3 regions of the Rhodoferax sp. BAB1 genome follow, and region 3 is predicted to be linked to each of the others. Evidence: predicted binding sites of a transcription regulator. Region 3 holds the regulator's gene; each other region holds the start of a gene.

Region 1 (3,270 bases), 1.9 Mb from region 3:
GCCCAGCAGATGCTCCAGCACGCGCAAGACCTGGGCCCCGAGCATCCACCATGCATGGGCCAGCCCGTGTCGTTCGCGCGGCGGCAGGGACGCCGTGTGGCGCGCCACGTGCTCCAGCACCGCGCGCTGCGCCGGCAGGGCCTCCAGCCCTTGCGGCCAGCGGCGGCCCCAGCTGTTCCACAGCAGCTGGGCGCCGACGTGGTCAAAACGCGTGATCTGGCGCAGGTCCCAGGCCGGTGCCGGCTCACGCAGGGCCTGCTGCAGCGCGGCCCAGGCGGCCGGCTCGGCCAGCCGCGCCGCCGTCCACTGCCCCAACAGCACGGCAGCCTGCCCCCCCGGGGGGGACGGCCGGCTGATACGGGGTGAGGTGTCGGCCATGGACGGCGGTCTGGGTTGGATGGTGCTGGCTTCCGATGGTAAGCCCGATTTCGCCGTCACAATACGGCGTCATGGCAAGCACGCCACAGGAGAGTTCATGAGCAACGCCCCCGCCACCGACGAATTGCGCATCGAGCTGCGCGGCCCCGTGCTGTGGCTGACCATCGCGCGCGAGGCTCGCCGCAATGCCGTGAGCCATGCCGTGCTGGCCGCCCTGGCCCGTGCCATCGAAGGGGCCCAGGCGCAGCGCGATGTCCGCGCCATCGTCATCACGGGCGCGGGCGACAAGGCCTTCTGCGCCGGCGCCGACCTGCAGGCCGACCAGGCCTTCACCACCGACTACTCCGAGCCACAGGGCCACGTGGCGCGTGTGCTGCGCGCGGCCAAGGCCAGCACCGTGCCGCTGATCGCACGCGTCAACGGCGCCTGCATGGCCGGCGGCATGGGCCTGCTGGGCATGTGCGATCTGGCGGTGGCCGCGCGCCACGCGGTCTTCGGCCTGCCCGAGGTGAAGGTGGGCGTGTTCCCGGCCCAGGTGCTCAGCGTGCTGCAGCACCAGATCCCGCGCCGCAAGCTGGCCGAGCTCTGCCTCACGGGCGAGCCGCTGACCTCGGCCCAGGCGCTGGAGTACGGCCTGGTGAACTACGTGGACGACGATGTCGACGCCCGCCTGCAATGGCTGCTGGAGCGCCTGCTGGACAAGTCACCGGCGGCCATCCGTCGTGGCCTGTACACCATGAAAAAGATCGAGAGCATGTCTTTCGAGGAAAGCATGTCCTTCACCGAAAGCCAGATCGCGCTGTTCACGCTGACCGAAGACGCGAAAGAAGGCCAGGCCGCCTTCAAGGACAAGCGCAAGCCGGTCTGGCCCGGGCGCTGAGCCGTTCGCCGCGCCCGATGGGGCCGGCATTTGATGCATATCAAGAAACGCCCAGGCACCGGGCGTAGCATGCGCTGACCATTCCATCACAGGAGGAGACCGCCATGGCATCGAATGAAGCTGGTACAGCGAGCCGGGCCCCGGCCCGCGAATCGGTCAACGTCTACGGGCTGCTGGCAGCCCTCGCCGGCCTGATCGTTGTCATGCTGCTGCCCAAACCGGCAGCGCTGCCGGTGGCCGGGCAGATCATGCTGGGTCTGCTGCTGTTCTCCGTCATCCTCTGGGTGAGCGAGGCGGTGGACTACGCCATCAGCGCCGTGCTCATCACCGCCCTGATGGCCTTCATGCTCGGTATGGCGCCCAATGCGGCCAAACCCGAAGCGGTGCTCGGCACCGGCCCCGCGCTGACTCTGGCCCTGGGCGGTTTTGCCAACACCGCGCTAGCTCTCGTCGCAGCGGCCTGTTTCCTCTCGGCGGCCATGACCATCACCGGGCTGGACAAACGCATTGCCCTCTTCATCCTCTCCAAGGTCGGCGCGCGGACCAACCGCGTGCTGATCGGCGCCATCCTGGTCGGCATCGTGCTGTCCTTCCTGGTGCCGTCCACCACCGCGCGCGTGGCCTGTCTCGTGCCCATCATCATGGGCATCATCCTGGCCTTCGGTGTCGACCAGCGCTCGCGTTTCGCCGGCATGCTGATGATCGCCACCGCCCAGTCCGCCTCGATCTGGAACGTGGGCGTCAAGACGGCGGCGGCGCAGAACATGGTGGCCATCGGTTTCATCGAGAAGGCCTACGGCCAGACCATCACCTGGGGCGACTGGCTGGTCGCCGCCGCCCCCTGGTCCATCCTGATGTCCATCGCGCTGTACTTCGTGATGATCAAGATGATGCCGCCCGAGACCAAGGAGATCGCCGGCGGCAAGGAAACCATCCGCCTGGCGCTGCACGCCTTGGGCCCCATGAGCTGGGCTGAGAAGAAACTGCTGTTCATCACCCTGGCCCTGCTGGCCTTCTGGGCCACCGAGAAGGTGCTGCACCCCTTCGACACCTCGTCCACCACCATCGCCGCCATCGCGCTGATGTTCACCCCGGGCATCGGTGTCATGGGCTGGAAACAGGCGCAGTCGCGCATACCGTGGGGCACCATCGTGCTGTTCGGCACCGGCATCAGCCTGGGCACGGCGCTCTTGCAGACCAAGGCCGCCGCCTGGCTGGCCAACATCATCGTCGCCAACCTGGGCCTGGCCGGCGCCTCGGCCTTCATGATCCTGGCCCTGCTCTCGCTCTTCCTGATCGTGGTGCACCTGGGTTTTGCCAGCGCCACCGCCCTGGCCTCGGCCATGATCCCCATCATGATCAGCGTGCTGCAGCAGATCGCCGGTGGCCCCGATGCCGCGCCCATGAACCTGGTGGGCATGACCATGCTGCTGCAGTTCGTGGTGAGCTTCGGTTTCATCCTGCCGGTGAACGCGCCACAGAACATGGTGGCCTATGGCACCGACACCTTTGCGGTGCGCGACTTCGTGCGCACGGGGCTGGTGCTCACGGTGATCGGCTTTGCGCTTGTGTTGCTGCTGGGGGCGACTTACTGGCAGTGGATGGGGTATCTGGGCAAATAGCGCTCACCGCCACACCTGCCCCAGCGCCGTCCAGGCGCTGGTCAGCACGGGCTCGCCGCGCCGCGCAGCAAGGCTGACGAAACACAACTGGCAGTCCAGGCTGACGCGGTCGGCAATTACCAGGCCGCGCGCCTGCGTTTCGCGGATGGCAATGGAATCGCGCACCAGCGACAAGCCGATGCCCGAGCGCACCAGGTCCAGCATCGAGGCTTCCTGGTCCACCAGCGCCACCTGGCGCGGGCTCACACCCAGGGGGCCGAACACGCCCGCCAGCAGGCGGTGGTGGGCCGAGGCCGGCGGGGTAGCGATCCAGGGCAGCGCGGCCAGGCCTTTCCAGTCGCGGCCCAGCACCTGCTCGCCCCAGCCGGCCGGGGCCAGCACGCGGTAGCT
Region 2 (3,270 bases), 610 kb from region 3:
CACCGAATTGATAGGGGTGCCGATGAGGGTGCAGGGCGACGCTGGCGGTCATCTGATGAGGGGGTATGGTGATTTCAGTTGTTCCTGGATTGCGCTATCAGTGCCTCTGCGATGCGGCGGGCCTGTTCCCGGCCCGCTTCATCCGTTTCGTCCAGGTGGTCACGCAGCAGCAGGGACGCCTTGATCAGCTCGTCGCGCGCCATCTGCATGGCCTCGATCATTTCGGCCAGCTTCTGCGGCGGAATGGAGGAGGGGGTGTCCACGGCGCGCGGTTCAGACGGAGAAGACGCGGATGGCTTCCATCAGGCGCTGGGCCTGTTCGCGCATGCTGCCGGCCGCGGCACTGCTTTGTTCCACCATGGCGGCGTTCTGCTGCGTCATCTCGTCCAGCTGTGATACGGCCTGTCCCACCTGCGCGATGCCGATGGCCTGTTCCTTGGACGCCGAGGTGATTTCCGCGATCAGGTCGTTGACGCGCCGTACCTGGCTCACCACTTCCGTCATGGTCTGACCGGCCTGGGCCACCTGGCGCGAGCCCGTGTCGACCTTGCCGACCGAGTCGGCGATCAGGCCCTTGATCTCCTTGGCGGCCTCGGCGCTGCGCCCGGCCAGCGATCGCACCTCGCTGGCCACGACGGCAAAGCCGCGCCCCTGTTCCCCGGCGCGTGCCGCTTCCACCGCAGCGTTCAGTGCGAGGATGTTGGTCTGGAAGGCAATGCCGTCGATGACGCCGATGATGTCGGCGATGCGGCGGCTCGAATCCGAGATGAGCGACATGGTGGAGACGATGTTGGCCACCGCCTCGCCGCCACGGCTGGCGGCCTCGCTGGTGGCGCCGGCGAGCTGGCTGGCCTGCTGGGCGGTGTCCGAGTTCTGTCGCACGGTGGCGGTCTGCTCTTCCATGGCCGCGGCCGTCTCTTCCAGGCTGGAAGCGGTTTGTTCGGTGCGACTGGACAGGTCGTTGTTGGCGGTGGCGATTTCCTGGCTGGCCACATGCAGGCCGGAGACCTGCTCGTTGACGTCGGACACCAGCGACTGCAGGTTCAGCCCGGCCTGGGTGATGGCGCGCGCCAGCAGGCCGATATCGTCACAGCGGTCCAGGCTCAGGTCGCTGGCCGCCTCCCCGCTGGCCACCTGCTGGGCCGTGCAGCGCACGCGCGCCAGCGGGCCGGTGACCTGCGCCTCGATGAACAGATCGGCCAGCAGCAGGCCCACGGCGAGGATGCCGGCCAGGCCGGGCTGGCCGCTTGCCGCCAGGCCAGCTCCCAAGAGGGCGGCCAGCACCAGCAGCGGCAGGCGCACGCGCCAGGCGGTTGGCAGCAGTTGCAAGGTGCTCATCCAGCGCAGCCAGCCGGTGCGCACCACCAGGCCGCGATGGAAGGCCAGACCGGCGGCCTTGCCCTCGCGAAAGCGCCGGTACAAGTCCTCGGCGGCCTGTATCTCCTCCCGACCTGGCTTGGTGCGTACCGACAGGTAGCCCACCACCTCGCCGTTGCGGCGCATGGGCGCGGCGTTGGCACGGACCCAGTAGTGGTCGCCATCCTTGCGCCGGTTCTTGACCAGGGCGGTCCAGGACTGGCCTTCCTTGAGGGTGCGCCACATGTCGGCGAAAGCCGCAGCCGGCATATCGGGATGACGAACCAGGTTGTGGGGCTGGCCGATCAGCTCATCGACGCGGTAGCCGCTGGTGCGGATGAAGGCCGCGTTGGCGTACTTGATGTGGCTGGAGGTGTCGGTGGCGGACAGCAGCGTTTCACTGCTGGAGAATTCATATTCCCGCTGGGTAACCGGTAGGTTCGTGCGCATGAGGTCCCTCGAACTGATTCCTGGGAGCTGAAACGCCATTGCGCGCTGGGCGCCGGTGGCGTTTCAACAAGGCAGGGTCAGGGCCTCATGAAGGGACGGCCATTCGCATGGCCAGTCCTGACAGTTTTTATAACACGATACCTTGATCGGTATCAATCAGAAACGATGTCAGCGCCCCGATTCCGTGTTTATTAACCACGGATGATCTCGGCCGCCAGATCGGCCAGCTTGCGGCGCTGGGTGCGTGCCATCTTGCGCAGCAGCTCGAAGGCGTCCTGGCGATTGAGATGGTGCTGCACCATGGTGATGCCGGTCGCCACGCTGATGTCGCGCTCGGCGTCCAATGCGGCCTGCAACTGGGCCCGCGTTTCCCGCAGGCCCTGCAGTTCATTGGCGCGCGCGAGTGCCGCCTCGATCGCCGGCACGAGCTGCGACGTGTCCAGCGGCTTCACCAGGTAGGCCAGGGCGCCGTGCTGGCTGGCCTGGCCGATCATGTGCTGCTCGCTGTAGGCGCTGAGCATGAGGAAGGGAATGTGGTCGAGCTCGCTCAGGCGCCGGGCCAGGTGCAGGCCGTCCTGACCGCTCATGCGGATGTCCACAATGGCCAGGTCGGGGCGCACGCCGCTGGCCAGCAGCACTTCGGCTTCTTCGGAGGATTCAGCCGTGCTGACGCGGTAGCCCGCATGCTGCAGGCCTGTGCTCAGCGTTGCAATCACGAGCCGGTCATCGTCAACCAGCAGGAGATGGATAGGCGCTGGCTTGTCCGGTGTCTTCATGCCGGAGCCTTTTCCAGGTGCAGTACCGGGGGGAGATCTCCAGCCGGGTGAGAACCTCGTTGTCCCGCTGTTCCCGGGTCAACCTGGCGCCCTCGCGCGGCATCAGCGAGGCCACCAGTTGCAGGCCGTTGTGTTGTGCGGTCGGGCGATCGGTGTTGGTCCGCAAGTGGCCTGAGTTGCGGATGCTGACCTGGATAGTCTCCGGATCTTCGCCTTTTCGCAGCGTCACGCTGACGTGGCCATGGGCCTTGCCACCATGCTTGACAGCGTTGACCAGCAGTTCGTTGAGCACCAGGGCGATCGGGACGGCCTCTTTTTCGGCAATGATGCCGGGCGTCCAGAGGGCAGGGATGTCCACGGCAATGGGGGTTTGCCAGACGGACTGGACATCGGTGGCGATGGCGCTGGTCAATTCGCACAGGCGCACGGTGTCCAGGGAGGCGTGGCCCTGCAGGCCATGCAGCACGGCGATGCTGCGGATCTGGCTCATGACCTGGTTGATGGCTTCGGTTGTCTGCGGGTTTTCCTGCGCAAACAGGCGCAGCAAGCCGGAAATGCCCTGCAGGTTGTTCTTGATGCGATGGTGAACTTCGCGCACCAGCGCGTTGCGGTGGGCGGTTTCATCGGCCAGGCGTTTGGCCTCCTGCTGCTTCTGGAGGGTGATGTCCGTGTGGGTGACGACGTAGTT
Region 3 (3,270 bases):
CGGCCAGGGAAGTCTGCATGGATCGAGTGTAGTGCCGGCTCGGCCGGCCCGCTCAGATGATCTTGGAGAAGCGCGCCCGGTTGCGGTCGGCCTGCAGGTAGCGGTCGAAAGCCATGGCCACGGCGCGCACGAAGTACCAGCCCGTGGCGCTGACCTGGATGCCGCTGTCATCCAGCGTCACCAGGCCCTGCTCGGCCAGTTCATGCATGGCCTCGAGCTCGGGGGCGAAGTAGGACTTGAAGTCGATCAGGTAGGCCAGGTTGACCGATTCGAACAAGACCTCTCCCTGGCACATCAGCGCCATGATGACGGCACGGCGCACGAGATCATCGCGCGAGAGCGCCAGGCCGCGCACCACCGCAAAGCGGCCGTGGTCGATGGCGTCGTAGTACTCCTCCAGCGTCTTGGCGTTCTGGCTGTAGGTGGCGCCGATGCGGCCGATGGACGAGACGCCCAGGCCGATCAGGTCACAGTCGGGCTGGGTGCTGTAACCCTGGAAATTGCGGTGCAGCCGGCCCTGGCGCTTGGCCACGGCCAGGGCATCGTTGGGCAGGGCGAAGTGATCCATGCCCACGTAGACATAACCCGCCCCCATGAAACGCGCCATGGCATCGGTCAGCATGGCCACCTTGCCCGCCGCGCCCGGCAACTCGGCGATGGCGATGCGGCGCTGCGGCTTGAAGCGCTCGGGCAGGTGGGCATAGGCGTACAGGGCGATGCGGTCCGGCCGCAGTTCGTTGACCTGCTGGATCGTGCGGGCGAAGGATTCCGGCGTCTGCTGCGGCAGGCCGTAGATCAGGTCCACGTTGACCGAGTCGAAGCCGCGCTCGCGCGCGGCCTGCACCAGGGCAAAGACCTGCTCGGCCGGCTGCACGCGGTGCACCGCCTTCTGCACGGCCGGGTCGAAATCCTGCACTCCGAAACTCAGACGGTTGAAGCCCAGCTCCGCCAGGGTGTCCAGGCGCCTGGCATCGATGGTGCGCGGGTCGACCTCGATCGAGTATTCGCCGCCTGGCGCCAGGTTGAAGCTGCGCCTGAGCATGGCCATGAGTTCGCGCAACTCGGCGTCGCTCAGGAAGGTCGGGGTGCCGCCGCCCAGGTGCAGCTGGGTGACGGTCTGGCCCACGCCCAATTGGGCCGTGTGCAGGTCCACCTCGCGGCCCAGGTAACGCAGGTACTCGGCCGCGCGGTCATGGTGTTTGGTGATGATCTTGTTACAGGCGCAGTAGTAACACAGCGACTCGCAAAAAGGAATGTGCACGTACAGCGAAAGCGGCAGCACCAGCGCCGCGGCGCCGGAGCGGCGCTGTTGCAGGGCGCGCACGTAGTCGTCGGCACCGAATGCCTCGACAAAACGGTCCGCCGTCGGATAGGAGGTGTAGCGCGGTCCGGCCACGTCGTGGCGACGCAGCAGTTCGGCAGAGACGGGCTCGACGGTAGCGACATTCATGGATGCCACTGTGCCGGGAATGGGCAAAATTCATCTTGATGTGCATCAAATGCTGCTAAGGTAGCGGCTGCAAGTCCGAACCTGCTCCAGGGAGCCACGATGTCCGATGTCAAAATACAGAGCATGAATCCGCAAACGATCAAAGTTGCCTGCTCCAACTGCAACCTGCGCGAGCTCTGCATGCCCATGGGCCTGAGCAACGATGAAATCGACCGCCTCGACGCCATGGTGGCCAACCGCCGCAAGATCAAGCGCGGCACCGCCCTCTTCCGCAACGGCGAGAAATTCAACTCGCTCTACGCCATCCGGACCGGCTTTTTCAAGACCTGCGTCGCCTCGGAAGACGGGCGCGACCAGGTGACCGGCTTCCAGATGGCCGGCGAGATCATCGGCCTGGACGGCATCGTCAACGACCACCATACCTGCGATGCCGTGGCGCTGGAGGATGCCGAGGTCTGCGTCATGCCCTTCGACCGCATCGAGGACCTGTCGCGCGAGATCAATGGCCTGCAGCGCCATGTGCACAAGATCATGAGCCGCGAGATCGTGCGCGAGCACGGCGTCATGCTGCTGCTGGGCAGCATGCGCGCCGAGGAACGGCTGGCGGCCTTCCTGCTGAACCTGGTGCAGCGCCTGCACGCGCGGGGGTTCTCGCAGTCCGAGCTGATCCTGCGCATGACACGGGAGGAAATCGGCAGCTACCTGGGTCTGAAACTCGAGACCGTCAGCCGCACTTTCTCAAAGTTCGTGGAAGACGGTATCGTCGAGGTCAAGCAGCGCCATGTGCGCATCCTCGACACCGAAGCCCTGACCCGTCTGGTCAACCACCAGACCGAGTGCCACTGAGGCCGCACGGTCCCCGCTCCTTCAGCAGCAGCCTTCCTGTTTGGGGCAGCCCTCGGGCCGCTCGTCCTGCGGCAGCGGGCACTGGTTGAGCTCGAAGGGCGACATGGCCAGCAGCGTCGTGAGCGCGCTGGACAGCATGGTGATGCCCCAGAAGACGAAGAAGGCAATGGTGTAGATGCCCTGGCGCGACAGCTCGACCGGCTGGCCGAACCAGTGCAGGTCATGCGGATCGACCATGGCGAACACCAGCATTTCCAGCAGCCCGGCGACCAGAAAGGCCGGCCAGGCAATCCACATGAACTTTTGCAGTTTCATCGTGCCCTCCTCATGTGAGCGCCTTCAAGGCTTGGTGACCGCTGGCGGTGTGCCGGTGGCCGCGTGGTTGCGTGCCTGCACGGCCGGCGCCAGGCTGGCCGGATCGGTGGCCAGCGTCTTGTTGATCTCGATGCCCTGGCGGTAATAGTCCGGGCTGAGCACGGGGTCGGGGCGGCTCACGGCCAGGTAGAGCGTGATGAAACCGGCGATCACCACGATGACCGGGCCGGCCAGCACCAGCCAGACATGGCCAAACTTCCACCAGGGTTCGGGTGGTGTCGTGCGGCTTTGATCGTTCATGCGCTTGGCTCCTCAACGGGGTACCAGGAACACCGACTTCTCGCGCAATTTCGCCGAGCTGTCGCGTGCCGTGATCTCGAAATGAATGGGGTGGGTACCGGCCGCCGCCGCCTCGTAGGGCAGCTGCAGGCGCACCGCGACCCAGCGTGACTGCGTGGAGTCGACCACGACCTCTTCCTCGGAGGCCAGCGCCAGGCCCGGCAGGCCGCTGACCGTCAGGCGGTAGTGCTGGTCGGATTCGGTGGCGTTCATGATCTGCAGGCGGTAGACGTTCTCGATCATGCCACCGGCCACGATGCGCGCCATCACGCCGCGGTCGCGCACCACGTCCACCTTGAAGGGCGTGCGCATCGCCAGGC

What was found. The regulator FNR, encoded in region 3, switches genes on or off when oxygen is low (the NO sensors DNR and NnrR bind a similar motif). The targets are predictions, from matches to a motif close to TTGATNNNNATCAA.
Region 1: a site for FNR is predicted at 1,289-1,302, ahead of HTY51_RS15725 (DASS family sodium-coupled anion symporter). Genes of this name have one in related genera too.
Region 2: a site for FNR is predicted at 1,949-1,962, ahead of HTY51_RS09225 (PAS domain-containing methyl-accepting chemotaxis protein). Genes of this name have one in related genera too.

What each region holds. Positions count from the first base shown of each region.
Region 1 is NZ_CP054424.1:3,240,592-3,243,861, forward strand. Features, by position in the region: gene HTY51_RS15715 (ABC transporter permease) at 1-378, opposite strand, end outside; gene HTY51_RS15720 (enoyl-CoA hydratase/isomerase family protein) at 476-1,258, shown strand; gene HTY51_RS15725 (DASS family sodium-coupled anion symporter) at 1,363-2,880, shown strand; gene HTY51_RS15730 (LysR family transcriptional regulator) at 2,884-3,270, opposite strand, start outside.
Region 2 is NZ_CP054424.1:1,923,765-1,927,034, reverse strand. Features, by position in the region: gene HTY51_RS09235 (diguanylate cyclase domain-containing protein) at 1-52, opposite strand, end outside; gene HTY51_RS09230 (hypothetical protein) at 75-263, opposite strand; gene HTY51_RS09225 (PAS domain-containing methyl-accepting chemotaxis protein) at 274-1,806, opposite strand; gene HTY51_RS09220 (ANTAR domain-containing response regulator) at 1,998-2,582, opposite strand; gene HTY51_RS09215 (MASE1 domain-containing protein) at 2,536-3,270, opposite strand, start outside.
Region 3 is NZ_CP054424.1:1,318,377-1,321,646, reverse strand. Features, by position in the region: gene HTY51_RS06415 (sulfite exporter TauE/SafE family protein) at 1-19, opposite strand, end outside; gene hemN (oxygen-independent coproporphyrinogen III oxidase) at 53-1,450, opposite strand; gene fnr (fumarate/nitrate reduction transcriptional regulator Fnr) at 1,574-2,296, shown strand; gene HTY51_RS06400 (hypothetical protein) at 2,318-2,611, opposite strand; gene HTY51_RS06395 (FixH family protein) at 2,636-2,911, opposite strand; gene ccoG (cytochrome c oxidase accessory protein CcoG) at 2,924-3,270, opposite strand, start outside.